Regions from separate parts of the Mesorhizobium sp. B2-6-1 genome, predicted to be linked through region 1. Evidence: predicted binding sites of a transcription regulator. Region 1 holds the regulator's gene; the other holds the start of a gene.

The links. The regulator LexA, encoded in region 1, represses DNA repair genes until DNA is damaged. The targets are predictions, from matches to a motif close to TGTTCNNNNTGTGTTCNG.
Region 2: a site for LexA is predicted at 1,558-1,575, ahead of FJ443_RS02385 (metallopeptidase family protein). Genes of this name have one in related genera too.

Annotation. Positions count from the first base shown of each region.
Region 1 covers NZ_VFUH01000005.1:165,132-177,322, reverse strand. Annotated here, with positions in the region: gene trpD (anthranilate phosphoribosyltransferase) at 1-823, shown strand, start outside; gene trpC (indole-3-glycerol phosphate synthase TrpC) at 828-1,640, shown strand; gene moaC (cyclic pyranopterin monophosphate synthase MoaC) at 1,643-2,143, shown strand; gene glp (gephyrin-like molybdotransferase Glp) at 2,143-3,348, shown strand; gene FJ443_RS13325 (alpha/beta hydrolase) at 3,364-4,194, opposite strand; gene FJ443_RS13320 (AMP-binding protein) at 4,361-5,986, shown strand; gene kynA (tryptophan 2,3-dioxygenase) at 5,983-6,819, shown strand; gene kynU (kynureninase) at 6,883-8,130, opposite strand; gene FJ443_RS13305 (TetR/AcrR family transcriptional regulator) at 8,127-8,918, opposite strand; gene lexA (transcriptional repressor LexA) at 9,256-9,999, shown strand; gene FJ443_RS13295 (ComEC/Rec2 family competence protein) at 9,993-12,191, opposite strand, start outside.
Region 2 covers NZ_VFUH01000001.1:461,163-473,353, forward strand. Annotated here, with positions in the region: gene FJ443_RS02375 (hypothetical protein) at 1-107, opposite strand, end outside; gene FJ443_RS02380 (TetR/AcrR family transcriptional regulator) at 278-907, shown strand; gene FJ443_RS02385 (metallopeptidase family protein) at 927-1,349, opposite strand; gene FJ443_RS31535 (hypothetical protein) at 1,599-2,654, shown strand; gene FJ443_RS02395 (DUF6504 family protein) at 2,596-4,071, shown strand; gene FJ443_RS02400 (error-prone DNA polymerase) at 4,068-7,424, shown strand; gene FJ443_RS02405 (Trm112 family protein) at 7,802-8,050, opposite strand; gene FJ443_RS02410 (LON peptidase substrate-binding domain-containing protein) at 8,070-8,741, opposite strand; gene trxA (thioredoxin) at 8,905-9,897, opposite strand; gene FJ443_RS02420 (prolyl-tRNA synthetase associated domain-containing protein) at 9,976-10,473, opposite strand; tRNA gene FJ443_RS02425 (tRNA-Gly) at 10,690-10,764, shown strand; gene pcaF (3-oxoadipyl-CoA thiolase) at 11,009-12,191, opposite strand, start outside.

The DNA of each region.
Region 1 (12,191 bases):
GCGCGCCAAGATGCTTCGCGTCGACGCACCTGTCGGCGCCATCGACATCGTTGGCACCGGCGGCGACAATTCGCACTCCGTCAACATCTCGACGGCATCCGCTTTCGTCATCGCCGCCAGCGGGGTTCCGGTCGCCAAGCATGGCAATCGCGGGTTGTCTTCGCTGACCGGTGCGGCCGACGTCCTGACCGCGCTCGGCGTCAAGATCGACCTCACGCCGCAGGCCATCGGCCGCTGCATCCACGAGGCTGGTGTCGGCTTCATGTTCGCGCCGGCACATCACCCGGCGATGAAGCATGTCGGCCCGACCCGCGTGGAGCTCGGCACCAGGACCATCTTCAACTTGCTCGGTCCGCTCTCCAACCCGGCCGACGTGCGCCGGCAGATGGTCGGCGTATTCATGCCGGAATGGATCATACCGGTGGCCCAGACGCTGAAGGCGCTGGGCACCGAGCATGCCTGGGTCGTTCATGGTGACGGCTACGACGAGATCACCACCACGGGTGAAACGCATGTCGCCGAACTGATCGGCGGCGAGATCCGCACCTTCACCTTGACGCCCGAAGCGGTTGGCCTGACCCGTCACACCAAGGAAGAACTGCGCGGCGGCGACGCTGCCTACAACGCCGAGGCGTTGCGCGCTATGCTGGGTGGCGCCGTGGGCGCTTTTCGCGACACCGTGCTGATGAACGCCGGCGGCGGCTTGGTGGTGGCGGGCAAGGCGACGACGCTCGCCGACGGCATGGCGACGGCAGTGCAAGCCATCGACAGCGGCCGGGCGCTGCAGGTGCTCGACCGGCTGGTCGAGATTTCGAACGGTTAGACAGATGTCGGACATCCTGCGCAAGATCGAGGCCTACAAGCGCGACGAGATCGCGACGGCCAAGGCGCGCGTGCCGCTGGCCGAGATCAAGGCGCGGGCGAAAGACACTGACGCGCCGCGCGGCTTTCTCACGGCGCTTGAGGCGAAGCGCAGATCCGGCGGCTTCGCTCTGATTGCCGAGATCAAGAAGGCAAGCCCGTCCAAGGGCTTGATCCGCGCCGACTTCGATCCGCCAGCGCTCGCGCGGGCCTATGCAAAGGGCGGCGCCGCCTGTCTTTCGGTGCTGACCGACGCACCGTCTTTCCAGGGCGCGCCGGAATTTCTCACCAAGGCAAGAGCCGCCGTCACCCTGCCCGCGCTGCGCAAGGATTTTCTGTTCGATCCTTATCAGGTCCATGAAGCTCGCGCCTGGGGGGCGGACGCCATCCTGATCATCATGGCCAGCGTAGATGATGATTTGGCGAGCGAGCTTGAAGCGACGGCATTCGAACTCGGCATGGATGCGCTGATCGAGGTCCACGACGAGGCCGAGACGGAGCGCGCACTGAAGCTGTCGTCGCAATTAATCGGCATCAACAACCGTAATCTGCGGACATTCGAGACCCGTCTCGAAACCTCGGAACGACTGCGGGCGATGATTCCGGGCGGTTACTTGCTGGTCAGCGAAAGCGGCATCTTCTCTCATGACGACTGCCTCAGATTGCAGAAGAGCGACATCGGCACCTTCCTGGTCGGCGAAAGTTTGATGCGCCAGCAGGATGTGACCGCGGCAACGCGCGTGCTGCTCACCGGCAAGGCAGCGGCCGAGGCCGTCTGACGATGACGGCCGCCCTCACCCATCTCGGCCCGCAGGGCCAGGCCAACATGGTCGATGTTGGCGGCAAGGACGAAACGACGCGCACCGCTGTCGCCGAGGGTTTCGTCTCGATGCGGCCCGAGACGCTGAAGATGATCCTGGCCGGCAATGCCAAGAAAGGCGATGTGCTGGGCACCGCGCGCATAGCCGGCATCATGGCAGCGAAGAAGACGCATGAGTTGATCCCGCTCTGCCATCCGCTGCTCTTGACCAAGGTCTCCGTCGACATTGAGCCCGATCCTGCCCTGCCCGGACTGAAGATCATTGCGCTGGCGCGCGTCACCGGCAAGACCGGCGTCGAGATGGAAGCGCTCACCGCGGCTTCGGTTGCCTGCCTGACCATTTACGACATGGCCAAGGCGGTCGACCGTGCCATGATCATCACCGGCATCCGGTTGGTCGAAAAGACCGGCGGCAAGTCGGGCGACTACAAAGCCGCTGGCGAAGATGGGGCGGTCGCCTGATGGCGCTGCTTCCGGTCGCAGCAGCGCTCGAACGCCTGCTGGAGGGTGCTGCGCCGCTTGCGAGCGAAAGCGTTTCGCTCCTCGAGGCCGTGGATCGCGTTCTCGCGGAACCGGTGGTGGCGTTGCGCACCCAACCGCCCTTCAACGCCTCTGCCATGGACGGATACGCGGTCCGCGCTGTCGATGTCGCGTCCGTGCCGTCCCGGCTTTCGGTGATGGGCGTGGCGGCGGCCGGGCGCGGCTTTGACGGCGCCGTCGGCAAGGCGCAGGCCGTGCGCATCTTCACCGGTGCTCCGCTGCCGCAAGGCGCAGACACCATCGTCATCCAGGAAAACGTTCGTGACCTCGGCGGCGGCAGCATCGAGGTGGTCGAACCGACGGCCGAGGGGCGCAACATCCGCCGCTTCGGGCTCGATTTCTCCGAGGGCGACATCCTGCTGGAAAAAGGCCGCGTGCTCGATCCGGCAGCACTGTCGCTTGTCGCCTCGGCCAACCATCCCCGGGTGGGCGTCGTAAAGCGGCCGCTGGTTGCCATCATCGCCACCGGCGACGAGCTGCTGCCGCCCGGCAGCGAACTCGGCCCCGACCAGATCATTTCGTCAAACGCCTATGGCGTCGCCGCCGCCGCGCAATCGGTCGGCGCGCATGCGCTTGATCTCGGCATTGCCGCTGATCGCGAGGAAGCCATCGCGGCGCTGGTCAGGAAAGCGGTCGCGGCCGGCGCTGATGTCATCGTCACGCTTGGCGGCGCCTCGGTCGGCGACCACGATCTGATCCATGACGTGCTGACCGGCGAAGGCATGACGCTCGGTTTCTGGAAGATCGCCATGCGTCCCGGCAAGCCGCTGATGTTCGGCCGCCTCGGCGACATCAGGTGCATCGGCCTGCCCGGCAATCCGGTGGCGAGCCTCGTCTGCTCGCAACTGTTCCTGAAACCGCTCCTGGCACGCCTCGGCGGCCGCGATTTCCGGCAAGATATTCGTCAGGCAAGGCTGGGCGCCGCCATGCAGGCCAATGATCTGCGCCAGGACTATGTGCGGGCGGTGGTCAGGCAAGAGGCCGGCATGCTGGTGGCAACCCCTTTCAGCATCCAGGATTCCTCGATGCTGAGGATACTGGCCGACGCCAACGGACTGATCGTGCGCGAACCGTCTGCGTCCGCCGCGGCTGTAGGAAATGCCTGCAGCGTTATAATGCTGAGGTGAAGTTTCGCCGTTTTTCTACTCCGCAAGCAAAGTTCGTGTCAGCGGATGGACCGGATCAGCCAGGCCTTCGACAATGTCGTAATGATGTCGGTCCGGCTCGACCACCGCGCTCGTGACGGCACCAAGCCCTGTCCAGATATTGGCCAGCAAGGCGTTCTGGCGCAAGAACTCGGACCGCTCGCCGCCTCCGGCCCAGCACGTGACGCGAGCGCCATCCATGGGCCGCAGCAGCGCCGGGCTTTCCGTCAGCGCCTCGGCTTCATCGATTTTCAGCGCCGCGTTCATGCCGGTGCGCATAAGCGGACGCAGGTCATGCAGGCCCGAAATCGAAACGACGTGGCGTACGCGCCTTGCCACGCCGGCCGCCAGGGGCGTTGATGTCGTCGCCATGCGGCTGGCGAGATGGCCGCCGGCCGAATGCCCGGTCAGCATAAGCGGTCCCCCGACCATCGCCGCCGCCTTGCCGATCGCCGCGCCGATCTCGTGGGAGATGCCGGCGATGCGTATGGCGGGGCAGAGCGTATAGGACGGCATCGCCACGGCAAAGCCGCTGTCAACCGAGCCCTTGGCGAGATGCGACCAGCTATCCTTGTCGGACTCCAGCCAGTAGCCGCCATGGATGAACACGACGAGCCCCTTGGGTGCCCCGGCGGGAAGGAAGAGATCGAGCCGGTTGCGCGGCCTGTCGCCATAGGCGATGTCGAGCTGAGCCCTGCCCTTTGCCGCAAGCGCATCGCGAAATGCCTGCGCCGGTTCGACCCATGCGGCCGGCCAGCGATCGCTGCCGGCGATGTTGGCGCCGTTGGCGTAGGCATTGTCCCAATCGGCAATGCGATGTTCGAGCATCGGCACCCTCCCCCGGACGGCATCGTTTCAGCCGCTAGCAATGGCCATCGACAGCGGCAACGTCAATGCTCCAAGGCAAAACATTTTAGGCTTGAAACAAATTTCGACTGGTGCGATCCTGTGCTTTGTTCAGCGATGGGCGTGAGGCAGACAGGGGCAGCCGAAAATGCTTGGGCCATCAGCGCATATCGACACGTTCACGCGCGATAACCTGCCGCCGCCGGATCAATGGCCGGACTTCCTGCTCGACGGCTTCGACTATCCCGAACGGCTCAATGCCGGCGTCGAACTGACCGACAGGCTGGTCGAGAAAGGGTTGGGCGACCACACCGCGCTGATCGGCAACGGCCGCCGCCGTACCTACAAGGAATTATCCGACTGGACGAACAGGCTGGCGCATGCGCTGGTCGAGAATTACGGCGTCAAGCCAGGCAACCGGGTACTGATCCGGTCGGCCAACAACCCCGCAATGGTGGCCTGCTGGCTGGCCGCCACCAAGGTCGGCGCCGTCGTGGTCAACACGATGCCGATGCTGCGCGCCGGCGAACTCGCCAAGATCGTCGACAAGGCCGAAATCACGACAGCGCTGTGCGACACCAGGCTGATGGACGAGATGACCGCCTGCGCCAAGGACAGCGCGTTCCTCAAGCAGGTCATCGGTTTCGACGGCACCGCCAACCATGACGCCGAGCTCGATCGCGCCGCCCTCGACAAGCCCGTGACGTTTACTGCGGTGCAGACCGGGCGTGACGACGTCGCCCTGCTCGGCTTCACCTCAGGCACGACAGGCGTGCCGAAGGCGACGATGCATTTTCACCGCGACCTCCTGATCATCGCCGACGCCTACGCCCGCGAGATCCTGCAGGTGACGCCTGACGACATCTTCGTCGGCTCGCCGCCGCTGGCCTTCACCTTCGGCCTTGGCGGGCTCGCCATCTTTCCGCTGCGTTTCGGCGCCGCGGCGACGCTGCTGGAACAGGCCACGCCACCCAACATGGTCCACATCATCGAAACCTACAAAGCGACGATCTCCTTCACCGCGCCCACCGCCTATCGCGCAATGCTCAAGGCCATGGACGAAGGGGCCGATTTATCGTCGCTGCGCGTCGCCGTTTCGGCCGGCGAGACCTTGCCCGCGCCGGTCTTCGAGGAATGGACTGAGAAAACCGGAAAGCCGATCCTTGACGGCATCGGCGCCACGGAAATGCTGCATATTTTCATCTCCAACCGCTTCGATGACATGAAGCCTGCCTCCACCGGCAAGGCCGTTGGCGGCTATCAGGCGCGCGTCGTCGACGACGAAATGCGCGAAGTGCCGCGCGGCACCGCGGGCAGGCTCGCGGTGCGGGGACCGACCGGCTGCCGCTACATGGCCGATGCCAGGCAGAGCGACTATGTCCGCGACGGGTGGAATCTCACCGGCGACACGTTCTGGCAGGACGAGGACGGTTTCTTCCACTTCGCCGCGCGCTCCGACGACATGATTGTCAGTGCCGGCTACAACATCGCCGGCCCTGAGGTCGAAGCGGCGCTGCTGGCGCATGCCGATGTCGCCGAATGCGCGGTGGTTGGCGCCGAGGATGCCGAGCGCGGTCAGATCGTCGAGGCTCATGTCGTGCTCGTGCAAGGCGTGGCGCCAGACGCAATGACCGTCAAGCGTCTGCAGGATCACGTCAAGGCCATGATCGCGCCCTACAAATATCCGCGTTCGGTAAAATTCATCGCCGCTTTGCCCAAGACGCAGACCGGCAAGATCCAGCGCTTCCGGCTGCGCGCGGAGAAGATCAATTGAGCAAGCCCTACGACCCGTCCGCCGAGGGCGCGGAAATGTCGTTCAAGGAGCGCATGTCCTACAGCGACTATCTGCATCTGGAAAAGGTGCTCGAGGCGCAGGATCCGCTTTCGTCAGCCCATGACGAGATGTTGTTCATCATCCAGCACCAGACGTCGGAACTCTGGATGAAGCTCGCGCTGCACGAAATCGGCGCAGCAATCCGCTCCATCCGCGCCGACCGTCTCGAACCGAGCTTCAAGATGCTTTCGCGTGTCGCCCGCATCTTCGAGCAGCTCAACAATGCCTGGGACGTGCTGCGCACCATGACGCCCAGTGAATACACCGAGTTTCGTGATGCGCTCGGCCAGTCCTCGGGCTTCCAGTCCTGGCAGTACCGTGCCATCGAGTTCGTGGCCGGCAACCGCAATCTCGCAATGCTCGGACCGCACAAACACCGGCCGGACCTCAGCGAGAAACTGGAGGCGATTCTGGCGCAACCGTCGCTCTACGACGAGACGCTGCTGCTGCTCGCCCGCAACGGCTTCGACATCGGCGCCGACGCAAGGCGTACGGACTGGCGCGAAACGCGGACCGAGAACGAAGAGGTCCTTGTCGCCTGGCAGACCATCTACCGCGACCCGCAGCGCTACTGGATGTTCTACGAACTCGCCGAGAAGCTGGTCGACTTCGAGGATTATTTCCGCCGTTGGCGCTTCAACCACGTCACCACGGTCGAGCGCATCATCGGCATGAAGCGCGGCACCGGCGGCACATCGGGCGCGTCCTACCTGAAGAAGATGCTGGAGGTGGAGTTGTTCCCGGAGCTGTGGAAGGTCCGCACCCGGCTCTGACGTAGCTTTGCCGACTGCATATCGTTATCCCGAACCCGCTGCGCTTTTCTGAGCGACAGGCTCTTAAGTCACCGCCGCCTTGACGGCGAAACGCGCCTCCTGCCACGCGTCCGTGCGCAAAATGTCTTCCAGCACCTCGACAGCCTGCCAGACATCGACATAGCCGACATAAAGCGGCGTAAAGCCGAAGCGAATCGTGGATGGCGCGCGGAAATCGCCGATCACGCCGCGCTCGATCAAGGCCCGCATCACCTGATAGCCATGCGGGTGGAGGAACGACACCTGGCTGCCGCGCTCATTGCCGTCGCGCGGGCCTTCGAGTTCGAGGCCGTAGGCGCCGCATTTTGCCTCGACGAGCTGGATGAACAGATCGGTCAATGCGATGCTCTTCCTGCGCACCTCTGCCATATCGACGTCGTTCCAGACATCGAGGGCCCCTTTGAGCGCGCGCATCGACAGCACAGGCTGCGTGCCGCAGAGAAACCGGCGGATGCCTGTGCCGGCAGCAAAACCCTGTTCGAAGGCGAAAGGCCGCGCATGGCCCCACCAGCCGCTGAGCGGCTGGCGGACATCGCCATGGTGGCGCTCGGCCGCGTAGATGAAGGCCGGGGCACCTGGGCCTCCATTGAGATATTTGTAGGTGCAGCCGACGGCGAAATCGGCGTTCGAACGGTCGAGCTCGACCGGCAAGGCGCCGGCGGTATGGCAGAGATCCCAGACGATCAGCGCGCCGGCATCATGTGCCGTCCGCGTCAGCGCGGCCATGTCGCGTAACTGCCCGGATTTGTAGTTGACGTGGTTGACCAGGATGACCGCGACCCGCTCGTCGATCAGTTCTTCTATGGTCGGCGCATCGACACCCTCGAGCCGCAGCACCGTGCCCGGCCGCGTCGAGGCAACGCCTTCGGCCATATAGAGATCGGTCGGAAAGCTGTCCCCCTCGGCGATGATGACTGACCTGTCCGGCCGCATCCCGAGTGCCGCATGCAGCACCTTGTAGATGTTGATCGAGGTGGTATCGCAGACCACCGTCTGGCCGGCGGCGGCCCCGATCAGGCGCCCGAGTTGGTCGCCGAGTTCGACCGGCATGTCGAACCAGCCGGCGGTGTTCCAGGCGCGGATGAGATCCTGCGCCCACTCCTGCGTGGCGGCCTTCTGCAGCTCGCCGAACACGGCTGGCGAAGCGGCGCCCAGCGAATTGCCGTCGAGATAGATCACCCCCTGGGGCAAGGTGAAGCGGTCACGCATGGCACGCAGCGGATCCGCGGTGTCCATTGCCTCGATCGCTGCGAGATCGGGAATTTTGCTCATGGTCGCGATGTTCCTCGGTGAGAAGAGCGCCCTGGAAACGGGCCGGCTGTTTTGCCGCCCGGGCAAGGGCTGGCCGCATAGAGGCGCAAGAACAGGGTGAACGCCCGGTTCGATCTTTGCTCGATTTCCGCCCGAGGCAGTTCCTCGAGCACCCCAACGATCCGGCGAACCTGGAGATCGCCGATCAAAAGACTGATGTAGATGTCGGCGGCTTCGGCAGGATCGTCACAGGCGATCGGGCCGGCCCGACTTGCGGTTCGAAGCAGGTCGCCAACAAGCGGCATTATGGTATTGCGGCCGAATTGCGCGATCGATTGGCCAAGCGTGCCTGTATCGTTGACGTCGCCGGCCGCGGCGCGATTGAGCGCCACCGCCTTGTCGCCCGTCACGAGGGTCAGCAGGACTGGCCCGAGCAAGTTCAGGGTTTCGAGCGGATCGCGCGCCTGGTGAAGGGCGTCCTCCAGCAGCTTCCTTGCCTCTCCCGCATTGGCTTCGATCAAGGATCGAAACAGGGTCTGCTTGTTGCCGTACCAGTTGTAGAGGGTTTCGTTCGAGGCCGATGCCCGCTTGGCGATAGCAAGCAGGGAGGCGCTCTTGTAGCCGGCTTCCCGGAGCACCGCATAGGCGGCCTCCTCTATCCGTTCGCGTCGCGCGGCCTGCTTCGGCGTGGTCATTGGTGTTCCTCTTCGAAAACCGTACATTATTATACGGTTCGTCAAGCGAACGAACGAACGCAGCCCGTCGCGACCAGTGGTGGTGTCTGGCCGTTTTCCGGCGGAAGTTGGCATTTTGGTTTCGTTTCGTTCACGAGCCGCAGGGGTTTCTAATCCGCCCAAACGCACCCCGCACCTGCCGGTCACCCAGCTTGCAGGCTTGTGCCAAGAGTGGAGACCGGTCGGGCCACAGGCCATTAACCAAAATAGTTTCAAAGGGCCCGGGAGCGCATTGACGACGGACCGCGCTGGCAGGATGCTGGCTGCGGGAGGGCATTTCGTTTCCGTCGCCTTAACAAATTCATTAAACTTTAAATGGTTGCGGAACACAACTGGAACAGATAGTGTTTGTTCTGGGTTTGTTTTCTGATTCTGGTTCCAGACCCTTCGTGCAATGCCTTTGGGGGCCGCCATGCTCACGCGCAAGCAACATGAACTCTTGATGTTCATCCATGAACGGCTGAAGGAAAGCGGCATTCCGCCGTCCTTCGACGAGATGAAGGAAGCGCTGGACCTCGCCTCCAAGTCGGGAATTCATCGGCTGATCACGGCGTTGGAGGAGCGCGGCTTCATTCGCCGCCTGCCCAACCGGGCGCGCGCGCTGGAGGTGCTGCGCCTGCCGGACTCGATCGCGCCGGGTCTTAACGCGGCAAAGAAGTTCTCCCCGAGCGTCATCCAGGGCAGCCTCGGACAGGGCAGCAGCCCTAGCCGGCAGATCAAGCCGGCGACGTCTTCGCGTCTGCCCGCTGCCGGCAATGACGACGACGCGGTTTCAGCGGTGTCGATCCCGGTCATGGGTCGCATCGCAGCGGGTGTGCCGATCGACGCCATCCAGCATCAGACGCATTCCATTTCAGTGCCGCCTGACATGATCATGGGCGGCGAACACTATGCGCTGGAGGTCAAGGGCGATTCGATGATCGAGGCCGGCATTTTCGACGGCGACACGGTCATCATCCGCAATGCCGACACCGCAAGTCCCGGCGAGATCATCGTGGCCCTGGTGGACGAGGAGGAAGCAACGCTGAAGCGCTTCCGCCGAAAGGGTGCTTCGATTGCGCTCGAGGCTGCCAATCCGGCCTATGAAACACGTATTTTCGGACCGGACAGGGTCAAGGTGCAAGGCAAGCTGGTCGGCCTGATCAGGCGCTACTGAGCGGGGTCGGCGGTGGGCTTTTCGGGTTTACGGTAAGGCGGCAGTCCCCTTGCCTCGCGTGAGAATTTCCGCTGTTCGTGCCAGGGCCGATATGGCCTGTCGACGGCAAAGCTGACCCGTGCCGGTGCCGTCGCCGATTGCTGGTCGAAGAAGACGGCGGCACTTCCCTTGCGAGCGAGCTGCCGCTTGGTGATGACGAGAACCAGCGGATTGTGGCAGGGATCGTAGCCCGCGGGGTCGTTGATGACGATCAGATCCGCATAGGAGCAGGCCCTCCAGGCGTCCTTGCGATCCTCCACCTGCGCGATGATCGCCCCCGAGGTATGCCGGGCCATGCACAGGCCCGTGAAGCAATAGAAAGGCGCTCCCGCCGGAAGTTGCGCGGGATCGAAGATGTCGAACTGTCGGTCTCCGCTGTCGAACAGTTCCGGCGCAACGATGGTTTCGGACTTCAGCGCGCGTTTCCAATTATCGACGGTGAATTCGTTCGGGCGCGCCCGGTTGATCGCGAGCTCGCCGCCGCCGATCGGCAACGCCACCAGGCGGGCATCCTCCGAAATCAGCACGTCCGGCGTGCGCGTGTCCGAGACGGTCAACAGGCCGGCGAGCGCGAAGGGAAGTGCCGCCAGCCGCAGCCATGTCGTGGCCATCGTCGCGATGACCAGGGCGATCGCCACCAGAAGGACGGATTGCTGCGAAATCAACCCGACCGCGTCGACCGGCGAGCGTTGCGAGATCCATCCTGATATGGCGATCATCGCGGTCAGTCCCTTGCCCATCAGATAAAGGGATGGTCCATCGAACCCGAACGGCATCAGCAGCGCGCTGGCAACCGCAAGGAACATCACGACCGAAACGATCGGCATGACGGCAAGATTGGCGAACAGGCTGAGCGGCGACACGCGCTGGAAATGCCAGATGGCGAAAAGCGCCGTGGCGCTTCCCGCGATAATCGAGGTCATCGCCAGCCCACCTGTCGCCAGCAGCAATTTTCGCGTCAGCAGGCCAGGCAAGGTCCGTTGCGGCGGCGGGGTCCGCGCTTTGTCGGCTTTGCGATCCGACCAGCCGGCATAGGCGCCGACCAGGGCCGCGGTGGCGGCGAAGGACATCTGGAAGCTCGGCCCTACCACCTCGTGCGGCGACACCACGATGACGGCGATCGCCGAAATAGCCAGATTGCGCATGGTGAGTGCCGCCCGATCGAACAGAACGGCGATCAGCATCACCGCCAGCATGATGAAGCTGCGTTCGGCGGCGACAACGACGCCCGAAATGACGAGGTAGGCGGCGATGGAGAAAAGTGCCGCCGCGGCCGCGTATTTCTTGACCGGCCGGCGGGAGGAAAAATTCGGGAACAGCGCGAAGCCGCCACGCAGCAGACCCATGACCGTGCCGGCGACCAGCGCCATGTGCAGCCCGGAAATTGAGATGATGTGGTAGATGCCGGTGCGTCGCATCGCTTCATTGATCTCGTCGGGAATCCCGGCGCGCACACCCACGATCAGCGCCGCGGCGATCTCGCCCTCGGCGCCGCCGATGCTGCCCCTGATATGGTCGGCAATGCTTTCGCGAGCACTCTCGATGGCGGCTGAAAGGGCGGCCCACAGCGGCCTGTCATCGGCTGAGACGATTTTGGGGTTGCCGAGAAAGAAGCCGCTGGCGCCTATGCCGGCGAAGTAGCTGTCGAAGGAAAAGTCGTAGCTGTCCGGCCGCACCGGTCCGGTCGGCGGCAACAGCCTGGCATAGCCGGTCACGAGCGAACCGGCCGTCACTTCAGCCGGCACCTTGCGTGCCGAAAGGCGAACGCGCTCCGGCGCGTAGAGTAGTTTCGGCCGCGCGGTCGATGTCACATCGATGGTCAGCCGGATGCGCCCGGTCTCCATCTGGTCGACCGAAACGACGCGGCCGGTGATTTGCGTGGAGATTTCCGAGCCCAGCATCCGCGTTCCCGCTCGCCACGTCTCGACTTTGCCGGCGAGCATGCCGAGCGCGCACAACAGCGCCGCCATGAAGCACAGATGCGTTTTCGGCCATGAGCGTGAAACGAGCGCGCACAGCGACATCAGGATCGCGACCGCGACAGGCTTGGCAAAGCCCGGCTCCGCCGCCAGCGAAAAATAGGCGATCGATCCGCATGCCAGGAACACCGGCACGAGCAGGAAGGCTATGCCCCGATCGAGTTCGAGCTCGGA
Region 2 (12,191 bases), on a different contig from region 1:
GTCGCGCTCGACTGAACAATCGCGAAATTCTCCTGCTGAAGTTCTTCGGCTGGACTCTGATGCGAAATGACCGATTGCGGGCGGGGTGGGGCTGTTCTGGCGAGCATGTTCGTCTCCTCAGCTGGGAGTTCGGGAGCCGCGAAGACCGTAGGCCTGTTCCGATCCCATCAGTAATCACTGCTTACATCCTCTGGCCGGGATTGTAAACGGCGATTACATAAATCGCGGAATCATGCTACAGAGGCGGGAAGCTGCTCCACGGAACGAAGGGAAAGAGATGGCAAAAGCCAAGGCGCCTCATCGCACTGGTTACCACCATGGCAATTTGCGGGAGGTCCTGATCGATGCCGCGGTTCAACTGGTCGAGGAAGGCGGCCCCGACAATGTGAGCGTGCGCGAAGCCGCAAAACGTGCCGGGGTTTCCCCCGGCGCGCCATTCCGTCACTTCAGCAACAAGACCGCGTTGATGACGGCTGTCGCGGAGCAGGCAATGAGCCGATTCCGCTCGGAGATCACGAATGCGGTCGAGAAGGTTGCGACGGACGATCCGATCGAACGCTTTGCCGCTGTTGGAATCGCCTATTTGCGCTGGGCAATTCGAAACCCCACCCACTTCCAGATCATCTCGACACGCAATCTTATTGATTGGGATGCTTCGGAGTCGCTGCGTCACGATAATGAAGCGGTGCGTTCGCTGATGGAAGCGTCAATGGCAGAAGCACAGCGGCGAAACATGCTCCGGTCGGACGACATGGCAGAGACCCAGATAGCCGCGAGGGCGCTCGTCTACGGGCTCGCACGCATGTACATTGATGGACATTTTGCGCAATGGGCAGTGGCAGGACATACCGGGGAGCAGACTGTGCAGAACGTATTAAAACATTTCATCACACTCATTGTGAAATGACGGCCTGACGTAGAACCGGTCACTCGGCTGCCTCTTCGATCTTCTCCATATCGTCGTCCGACAGGCCGAAATGGTGGCCGATCTCGTGGATCAGCACATGGGTGACGATGTCGCCCAAAGTCTCCTCGTTCTCGGCCCAGTAGTCGAGGATGGCGCGGCGATAGAGCGTGATGCGGTTCGGGCCTTCGCCGGTCTGCGGGTTCCAGCGCTCGGCAATGCCGCGTCCCTCGAATAGGCCGAGCAGGTCGAAGGGCGTTTCCAGCGACAGGTCGTCCATGATCTCGTCGGTCGGGAACTCGGCGATCTGGATGACGATCTCGCCGGTCAGCTTGCGAAAATCCTCGGGCAGATGGGCGTAGGCCTCCAGCGCCAGGAACTCGATCTCGTCCATCGACGGCGAAAGCTGGTCGTGCCAAATGCGGGTCTTGTAGATGCGGGCCATGCTTTGTCCTTTGATCCCGGCATATAGGCTTTTGGGCCACAATCGGCAAATGACGCGGCGGCCAACCCCAGGATTGCTTACGGCACCGGGAGCCGTTTCGCATGGCTTGAGGCGCGGCCGGCTGTCCGACCAATGTTGGCCCTCTTATCGGAGAGGAATAAATTCCCCATGAGTCTGCTTGACTCTTTGGGTCGCCTCTGGAATCTATAAGAACATAACAGGAACAATTGTGAGTGGACACTGACCGTCATGGCGATGAGCGCCGTGGCGCGGGAGACTGTTTTTGCCCTGCGCCGCCAGATCGCGAAGATCGAAGGAACGCTGCCCGAGCGCCTGCAGGCGCCGGCCGGCGCGGTTTCCGACGCCGGCATGGCCGCCGCGGACCGCACCGTGGTCCGGCGCGGCATCGCCGTGGCCAGGCCGGATGCTTTCCTGCGCACCGGCATCGGCCGGCTCGATGCCGCCCTCGGTGGCGATTGGGGCGGCGATTTGGGCGGCGGCCTGCCGAAAGCGGCCTTGAGCGAAATCCATGGCGTCGAGACCCGCGATGCCGGAGCGGTCGCCGGCTTCGCCCTGTCGCTCGCCAGCCTGATCCTCAAGCCCAGCCTGATCCTCAAGCAAGGGCCGCGATTGCCGGTGCTGTGGATCGGCACCCAGGAGGTTTTTCGCGAGGCGGGCTTTCCCTATGCCCGGGGCCTTCACGCCGCCTTCGGCATCGAGCCGGAGCAATTGCTGTTTTCCGAGGCGCCAAGGCTCGCCGATGCGCTGTGGGTCGCCGAGGAGGCGGCCCGCATGACGGCGCTCGCCGCCGTCATCCTTGAAGTCCGCGGCAATCCGCAGCGGCTGGACCTGACCGCGACGCGCCGGCTGCACGCCCGCGCGCAGAGCGCCGGCCGGCCGGTCTTCCTGCTGCGGCAGGCGGCCGAACCCGAACCGACGGCGGCGCCCGTCCGCCTCATCGTCTCGCCGGCGCCGGCAGGGCCGCGCGACACGGTCGCCGGGCCGCTTGCCGGCTCGATCGGCCGCCCCGCCTTCACCATCAGCATCGGCAAGAGCCGCACGGCCCTGCCAGGACAATTCATATTGGAGTGGAACCCCGATGAACGCATATTCGATGAAAGACGGATTGGGGAAGAACGAGCAAAGAATCCTGTCCCTGTGGTTTCCCTATCTCGCGGCCGAACGGATCCTGCGGCAGCGCCTGGGGCGGTCCTGGCGTTCCCGGCCATCGGATCACCGGCCGCTGGTGATCAGCCATCGCGACAGCAACGCGCAGCGCATCTTAGCCCTCGACGAGCGGGCTGAGGCGCTGCATCTGAAGCCCGGCATGGGCATCGCCGATGCGCGCGCCATGCATCCGTCGATCGACATAATGGAGGCCGATGCCGAAGCCGACCGGCGCCTGCTCGAAGGCCTTGCGGACTGGTGCGACCGCTATACCCCGCTGGTGGCGCTCGACGGGACCGACGGCCTGTTCCTCGACGTCACCGGCTGCACCCATCTTTTCGGCGGCGAACGCGCCATGCTGGACGAGATCCTGTCGCGCTTCTTCCATCAGGGCTTCGACGTCCGTGCCGGCCTTGCCGCGACACCCGGCGCCGCCTGGGCGGCGGCGCGGTTCTGCGGCGACCGCATCGTTGCCGGCGGCGAGGAGGAAGCGCTCCTGGCGCCCTTGCCGCTGGCGGCGCTACGCATCGCGCCGGAAACCCGCGCCAGCCTGGAAAGTGTTGGCCTGCGCACGGCGGGCGCGGTGATGGCCGCGCCGCGCGCGCCGCTCGCCCGCCGCTTCGGTGCCTCCCTGCTCTTGCGCCTCGACCAGGCGCTCGGCCGTCTCGACGAGGCGGTGTCGCCGCGCCTGCCCGTCGCGCCGCTTTCGGTCGAACGCCATTTGGCCGAGCCCGTCACGCTGACAGAGGACATAGAACGGCTGGTGGGCATGCTGGCGACGACCCTGAAGATCGACCTCGAGCGGCGCGGCGAAGGCGCGAGAAGCCTGGCGCTGCTCTTGTTCCGCGTCGACGGCGCCGTCAGCCGCATCGCGCTCGGCACGTCGCGACCGATGCGCGAACCCCGGCTGATCCAGAAATTGTTCCATGAGCGGCTGGCCGCCCTCGAGCAGCATATCGATGCCGGCTATGGCTTCGACCTGGTGCGGCTTTCGGTGCTGGCGGCGGCGGCCTTCGACATGCCGCAGGCCGACCTGACAGGCAAAACGACCGACGACGGCGCCGATATCGCGCTGTTCGCCGACCGCATCCGCGCCCGGCTCGGCGAGGGCGCGGTTCTCAAGCCGGTCGTCGTGGAAAGCCATCTGCCCGAGCGTGCCGTCGCCACCATCCCCTTCACGGAAACCCCGCGCCGCATCACGCCGCCGAAGAAACCGGACAGGATGCAGGCGCCGATGACCATCTTCCCGCCGGAGCGGCCGATCCGGCTTTTCCGCTCGCCCGAGCCGATTGAGGTGCCGGCCACCGAAATGCCCGAGGGACCGCCGCTGAATTTCCGCTGGCGGCGTGCGCTCTACAGGGTCGCCCGCGCCGAAGGCCCTGAACGCATCGCGCCGGAATGGTGGCGTGAATTTTCGAGCGACGAAGCGGCGTCGACACGCGACTATTTCCGCATCGAGGATGCCGACGGCCGCCGCTACTGGCTCTACCGGCAAGGTCTCTATGGCGGCTCTGAAATCCCGCCGCGCTGGTTCCTGCACGGGGTCTTCGCATGAACGCGCTGACCGCCATTCCCTATGCGGAATTCGGCATCCAGTCGAATTTCTCGTTCCTGCGCGGCGCCTCCAAGCCGGAGGAGCTGGTGGTCGCGGCCAAGCTCATGGGGTTCTCCGCGATCGGGCTCGCCGACCGCAACACGGTGGCGGGCGTGGTGCGCGCCTGGCAGCAGGCCAAGGTCGAGACGCTTGCCTACCACCCCGGCAGCCGGCTGGTTTTTTGCGACGGCACGCCTGATATTCTCGCCTATCCGCGGAACCGCAAGGGCTGGGGACATCTGTGCCGCATGCTCACGCAAGCCAATCTGCGCGAGGAGAACGAAAAGGGCGCGACCCTTCTGCGGCGCGACGACCTTCTCGAATGGGGCGAACTGATGTCGCTGGCGGTCCTGCCCGCTCTGGCGACAGGCGCGCAAGACAGCCTTGCCCTGCTTCGCCAGCTCAAGGACCATTTCGGCGGGGCCCTGCGGCTCGGTGTCTCGCCCGACTACGCGGGAAACGACCGCTTCAGGATCGAGCAGGCGGCGGCGATGGCGGATCTGGCCGGCCTGCCCTTGATGGCGACCAACGACGTCCTCTACCACACGGCCGAACGCCGCCCGCTGCAGGACGTGCTGACCGCGATCCGTCTCAACATTCCCGTTTCGGAGGTCGGGCTGGAACTCACGGCGAATGCCGAGCGCCATCTGAAACCGCCGCTGGAGATGGCGCGCCTGTTCCGCAGGCACCCGGAGGCACTGGCCGAAACGCTGCGCTTCGCGCAGGAGCTGACCTTCTCGCTCAGCGACCTTCAGTACAATTACCCCGACGAGCCGACGCAATCAGGGCTCGGCCCGCAGGCGGAGCTGGAAAGGTTGGCGCGGGAGGGGGCGGCCAGGCGCTATCCCTCGGGCGTGCCGCAATCGGTGACGAGGCGCATCGAGGAAGAGCTCGCCCTTATTGAGCGCCTGAACTATGCCCGTTATTTCCTGACCGTCCACGACATCGTCAAATTCGCCCGCAGCCAGGATATTCTCTGCCAGGGGCGCGGTTCGGCCGCCAATTCGGTCGTCTGCTTCTGCCTCGGCATCACCGAGGTCGGGCCGGAGCGAATCGACACGCTGTTCGAACGCTTCATTTCCGAGGAGAGGAACGAACCGCCCGACATCGACGTCGATTTCGAGCATGAGAAGCGCGAGACGGTCATCCAATATATCTACGAGAAATACAGTTCCAAGCGCACCGCGCTGGCCGCCGCCGTCATCAGCTATCGCGGCCGCTCGGCGCTGCGCGAAGTGTCGAAGGCGATGGGCCTGTCCGAGGATGTCAGGGCATCGCTCTCCGGCTCGATCTGGGGCTGGTCGACCTCCGAGCTCGGCGAGAAGGAAGCCCGGGCCGGCGGCCTCGATCGCGCCGACCCCATATCGCGGCACGTGATGGAGCGTGCCAACGAGATCATGGGCTTTCCCCGTCACCTCTCCCAGCATGTCGGCGGCTTCGTCATCACCAGGGACCGGCTCGACGAGATCGTGCCCATCGTCAAGACGGCGATGGAGGAACGCAAGATGGTCGAATGGGACAAGGACGATCTCGACGCGGTCAAGATCCTCAAGGTCGACGTGCTGGCGCTCGGCATGCTGACTTGTCTCAAACGCGCCTTCACTCTGCTGACGGACCATTATCCGCAGGCGCGAGACCCTTACGGGCAGCCCTATGTCCTTGCCACCCTGCCGGAAGAGGCGAAGCCGGTCTATAAGATGATCGGTCGCGCCGACACGATCGGCGTCTTCCAGATCGAATCGCGCGCGCAGATGTCGATGCTGCCGCGTCTCAAGCCAAAAGAATTCTATGACCTTGTCATCGAGGTGGCGATCGTGCGGCCCGGCCCGATCCAGGGCGACATGGTCCACCCCTATCTGCGCCGCCGGCAAGGCAAGGAGCAGCCCGAGTATCAGAAACCGGAGCTGGAGGCGATCCTCCACAAGACGCTGGGCGTTCCTCTGTTCCAGGAACAGGCGATGAACATCGCCATCGTGGCCGGTGGCTTCAAGCCTGGCGAGGCCGACGAGTTGCGCCGCGCCATGGCCACCTTCAAGCGCACCGGCACGATCGGCAATTACCGCCGGCGCATGATCGACGGCATGGTCGGCAAGGGCTACACCCGGGATTTCGCCGAACGCTGTTTCAAGCAGATCGAGGGTTTTGGCGAATACGGCTTTCCCGAAAGCCATGCCGCCTCCTTCGCGCTGCTGGTCTATGCCTCCTGCTGGTTCAAGACCTTCTATCCCGACGTGTTCTGCGCCGCGATCCTGAATTCACAGCCCATGGGGTTTTACCAGCCGGCCCAGCTTGTTCGTGATGCACGCGATCATGGCGTCGACATCCGCGAGGTCGACGTCAATTTCTCCGTCTGGGACTGCACGCTGGAACAGGCGACTTTCGACCCGGCCCGCATCCTGCCGCGCCATGCCGACATGCGCGGCGTCATCGCGACGCAGCACGCGGTGCGGCTCGGCTTCAGGCAGATCAAGGGACTTTCCAAGGAGCGCATGGACGCCTTCGTCGAGCGGCGCGGTTCAGGCTACGCATCCGTGCGGGATGTCTGGCTGCGCTCCGGCCTCGATGTCGCCGAGATCGAAAGACTGGCGCAGGCCGATGCCTTCCGCTCGCTCGGCCTCGACCGCCGCGCCGCACTTTGGGCGGTGCGCGCCCTCGACGGCAAGAATGCCGCCGAAAAGCTGCCGCTTTTCGATCAGCCGGCGCTGCGGCTACGCGAGCTGGAGCCGGAGACGAAGCTGCCGAAAATGCCGCTCGGCGAGCATGTCATCCACGATTACCGCTCGCTCGGCCTGTCCTTGAAGGCGCACCCGGTCGCCTTCCTGCGCGAGCGGCTCGACCGGGCCGGCGTCACGCCCAATGCCAGGCTGTGCTCGGTGCGGGACGGACGGCGCGTCTCGGTCGCCGGGCTCGTTCTGGTGCGGCAGCGCCCCGGCAAGGGCAATGCGGTCTTCCTGACGCTGGAGGATGACGAAGCCGTCGCCAACGTCATTTTCTGGCAGCGGACCTTCGACCGCTTCCGTCCCATCGTCATGGGCGCGCGCTTCGTCAAGGTCACCGGCAAATTGCAGTCGGAATCGGATGTCGTCCACATCGTCGCCGAGAAGATCGAGGATCTGACGCCTTGGCTGACGGTGCTGCTGGAGAAGGTCGACCAGGCCAGTTTGCCGGGCGCCGGTTCTCAGGGGCACGCCTCGAGGGAGGATCCGGATCGTCCCGGCCGGCCCGCGATGCGGAACCCACCGGCCGGGCAGGATTTGGCAACACTGTCGGAAGAAGCGGAAAGCGTCATGCCCAGGGGCCGCAATTTTCAGTAGGCACATCAGTGCCTTCGTCATCCACGGGCGGAGCAAGGAGCGAAGCGACGCGGCGCGAGGATTCATGCCGCGACGTCTCCGCACCGCAGCGGTGCGAAACTTGACGCTGGCGGGCGAGCCCCCCTCTGGCCTGCCGGACCCGGCCCTTCGCTGTCGCTTCGGGCGCTCCTCGTTCGCAAAGCCAAGCAATTGGCTTTGCGTCCACTTCATGGACCACTCCTCGCCCCCACAAGTGGGGAGATTGGCAGTTTCAACGCTCCGCCCATTCCTGCAACAATGGAGATTGGCGAAGGCGGAGATGACATTCGATCTCCCCCCTTGAGGGGGAGATGCCCGGCAGGGCAGAGGGGGCGCCGTAGAACGCCGCCCGATAACTTTCACGTCGAGCCGGCCGGTCCGCCCAGCCGCGGCGGCAGCACGTCTTCCGCCGAGATGCTCCGTGCCTCCGAAGGCAGCATGATCGGGATGCCGTCGCGCACGGGATAGGCGAGCTTGGCGACCCGCGAGATCAGTTCGCCGCGCTCGGGATCCCAGGCCAGCGGTCCCTTGGTCAGCGGGCAAGCCAGCAGCTCCAGCATCCTGGGGTCGACATTCGCTCTCTTTCCGTCACGCCCATCCGCCGCCATCGTGCCCTCTCTCAACATCCTACTGCAGGCTCGAGCCAAAATCCTCGTTCTCGCGCGCCAGCGCCATTTCGGTGATGGCGATCAGCGTTTCGGCGCGGGTCTTGAGATCGGCCGCTTCGAGCAGCGCCTGCTTCTCGGCCGGTCCATAGGGCGCCATCATCGACAGCGCGTTGACCAGCATGGCGTTTTCGGCCCGGCTGACGCTTTCCCAGTCGGCCTCCAGGTCGTTGGCCTGAAGATAGGAGCGGAACGCCCGCAGCAGCGCCGGCCGGTCGACCTCGGCGGCCGCCTGGTCGTCGTCGAGATCGGCGAGAAAGGGGGCGATCTTGCCTTGGCGGAACGGCGTCTTGACCGTCAGCTCATGGGTGACACGGAACCGGCACACACCCTGCAGCGAAATCAGGTAGCGGCCGTCGCCGGTCTCGGAAAGCGCTATGATGCGGCCGGCGCAGCCGACATTGCAGAGTTCCGGCTCGCCATCGTCGCGCAAGGCGCCGTCGAGGCTGGGCTGGATGACGCCGATCAGCCGTGAGCCGGCGATCGCCTCGTCGACCATCTGCAGGTAGCGCGGCTCGAAGATGTTGAGCGGCATGCGGCCGCCCGGCAGCAGAAGCGCGCCCTCGAGCGGAAAGACCGGGATGGTCGACGGCAGATCCCTGGCGAGCCGGTAGTGAGCGTTTCCCGCTTGCACCTCGTTCCTCCGATCGCTTCGCCTGGGAAGCGCCTCCATGCCGCGATCCGCCTGTCGCTGCCCGGGGTTGTTGGCTTCCCGAGGGAAAGGCGGGCCGGATTCGTCCTATCTGGCGCGGCCGGCGCCGGGTGCAAGCCCCGCGCGACCATTCGGCCGCGCCGGCTCAGGAAAACAGCAGCGACGACAATTTGCGCCGCGCGGCAAGCGTCGCCTCGTCGGTCATGCCCCAGGCCTCGAAGAAGCGCAGCAATTGCGCCTTGGCGCCGTCCTCGTTCCAGCCGCGGTCAGCCTTGATGATGGCCAGGAGATTGTCGGCGGCCGCATCGCGCTCGCCCCTGGCGTTCTGGACCATGGCCAGATCGAAGCGGGCCTGATGGTCGCCGGGATTCTCAGCCAGCCGGCGCTCGAACTCCGCCGGGTTGCCGAGTTCGGACGCTTGCGCGGCCAAGGTCATCCTGGCGCGCAGCGCGGTCAGCGGCGGCGCATCGGCCTTGGCCTGCGGCGCCCGCGCCAGCATCGCCTCGGCGCCTTCGGTATCACCGGCCTCGAACAGCAATTCGCCTAGCCCCGCTATCGCCTCGATCGTCTCCGGCGCCTGCTCGAGCACGGCGTCATAGATGTCGGCCGCCGTCTGCACGTCGCCGGCAGCGCGCGCCTCGGCCGCCGCCGCCAGCACCTCGGTTACATCAGCCGCACCATTGCCCTTGCCGCCGACCTTGTCGATGAACTGGGTGATCTGGCTCTCGGGGATGGCGCCCATGAAGCCGTCGACCGGCTGGCCGTCCTTGAAGGCGATGACCGCGGGAATGGACTGGATGCCGAGCTGGCCGGCGATCGAGGGATGGTCGTCGATGTTCATCTTGACCAGCTTGACCTTGCCGCCGGCGGCACGGACCGCCTTTTCCAGTTGCGGCGTCAGCTGCTTGCACGGCCCGCACCACGGCGCCCAGAAATCCACCAGCACCGGCTGGCGGCGCGATTCCTGGATGACATCGGCGGCAAAGGCCGCGGTGGTCGTATCCTTGATGACGTCGCCGGCGGGGGCGGCGCCGGCCGCAGGTTTCTGCGGTTCCGCGCCGCCGCCATACTGCACCGTCGTGGCATACTGGCCGCCGCTATTGCCAAAGGAGCCGCCAAACGGATTGTTGTCACTCATGTCGTCGCCCTTTCGGTGGCGCCAGCGGATCGGCGCACTGTCCTTGGTTGGAAACCGGTTTCGCCATCCATGTGGCGATCATGCCGAGACTTTCAAGATAGCAGCATCGTGCCCGGTTGCCTCGACGAATCTGACGAGGTCGCCCGATGCGATCGACGTCGTCGCCTCATTGGTCAGCGGATGCGCGTTGATCACCGCATGCCGCATCAGCGCCTCGTCGAGCACGACCTTGACCCTGTGCTGCGTGTCGTTGATCAGGCCAAACACCGTGACTGCGCCCGGCGCGACCCCCAGAAGCTCCATCAGCATCTCCGGCTTGCCGAAGGAAACGCGGCCGGCGGCGCCGATCACATGATGGATCTGCTTCAGGTCGACGACAGCGTCCTCGCCGACCGTGACCAGGAAGAAGGCGTCCTTCTTGTCCTTCAGGAACAGGTTCTTGGTGTGGCCGCCGGCGATTTCGCCGCGCAGCGCCTGCGAATCGGCGACCGTATAGAGCGGCGGATGGCGTTTCGTCGAAACGGCGATGCCGAGTTCGGCAAGAAAGGCAAAGAGCTCGGCTTCGGTCCTGGGCATGGGGTTCTCGTCTTCGGCTGGTTTCCAGCCATGCCGTTTACGGCCAATGACATGGTCGAGACAAGACCGCCGCGCGACGCGGCGCCGAATCCTTCCGCCTCCCGCCGGCGGCCCGCCGGCCTCGTCCGGCGCATTGAAAAAAGCCTGCGATTTCCCTGTTGCAATCGCCGCGCTCTTCAGCCATATAGGCCCGGCTTGCGGCCCAAAGCCGCGCGAGCGGGTGTAGCTCAGGGGTAGAGCACAACCTTGCCAAGGTTGGGGTCGAGCGTTCGAATCGCTTCACCCGCTCCAGTTTCCTCCTTGGGGAATCAAGCAATTAGAAGAAAGCGCCGCCCAGTGCGGCGCTTCTTTTTTGCCCGTAGGTCATTGATATCTCCCATGACTTGGCGAGCCAGGGCACGATCTTTGTCGGCTCGCCATAGCTCTGGTCTGTTAGCGAATCGACAAGCTGACAAACGTCAACCGATCCATACCCGTGGCTGCTTTGCTGCGGATCGATGCAATCCGCCTGACTCGGACTGTCGCACCATCTCCGCTACGCACTGCCCAGAGCGATCGCGATACCCTGTCCGACACCGATGCACATCGTGGCCAGGGCCAGTCGTGCTTTTCGGGACCGCAACTCGAGCGCGGCAGTGCCGGTGATGCGAATGCCCGACATCCCAAGCGGGTGCCCGAGCGCGATCGCTCCGCCGTTCGGGTTCACATGCTCCGCGTCCTCGGGGATCCCGAGTTCGCGGAGCACGGCGATGCTTTGGGAGGCAAATGCTTCATTCAGCTCGATGATATCGAAGTCCGAAGGCGCGATGCCGAGGCGCGCGCAAAGCTTGCGTGTCGCCGGAGCCGGGCCGATCCCCATGATCCGTGGGGCAACCCCGGCCGTCGCGACGCCCAGAATCCGGGCGATCGGTGTGAGCCCGAATGCCTTGACGGAGGCTTCGGACGCGATGATCAGCGCTGCCGCTCCGTCGTTCACGCCAGAAGCGTTGCCCGCTGTGACGGTGCCACCTTCCTTTTTGAACGGCGCTGGAAGCTTGGCGAGCGACTCGGTTGTCGTTCCGGTGCGTGGATGTTCGTCGCGATCGACCACGATAGCATCGCCTTTGCGCTGGGGTACGGTCACCGGAGTGATCTCCAGCGCCAGCCGGCCATTTTCCTGAGCGGCGGCGGTCCTGGCCTGGCTGCGTGCGGCGAAGCTATCCTGATCGGCGCGGCTGACCTTGAAGGCTTCCGCAATGTTTTCGCCCGTCTCCGGCATCGAATCGACGCCATACTGCTTCTTCATCAATGGATTGACGAAGCGCCAACCGATCGTGGTGTCGTAAATCTCGGCATTGCGCGAAAACGCCTCGCCCGCCTTCGGAAGCACGAACGGCGCGCGGCTCATGGATTCGACGCCACCGGCGATGATCAGGTCGGCTTCGCCGGCCTTGATGGCCCGTGCAGCGATGCCCACGGCGTCCATTCCAGAACCGCACAGGCGGTTGACCGTGCTGCCGGGGACTTCGATCGGCAGTCCCGCCAACAGCGATGACATGCGCGCGACATTGCGGTTGTCCTCGCCTGCCTGGTTGGCGCAGCCAAAGATGACCTCATCCACCGCGGACCAGTCCAGGCCTGGATTGCGGTGCCGCAGCGCTCGCAGCGGCACCGCGCCGAGATCGTCGGTCCGGACCGAGGACAGCGAACCGCCAACCCTGCCGATCGGGGTGCGGATG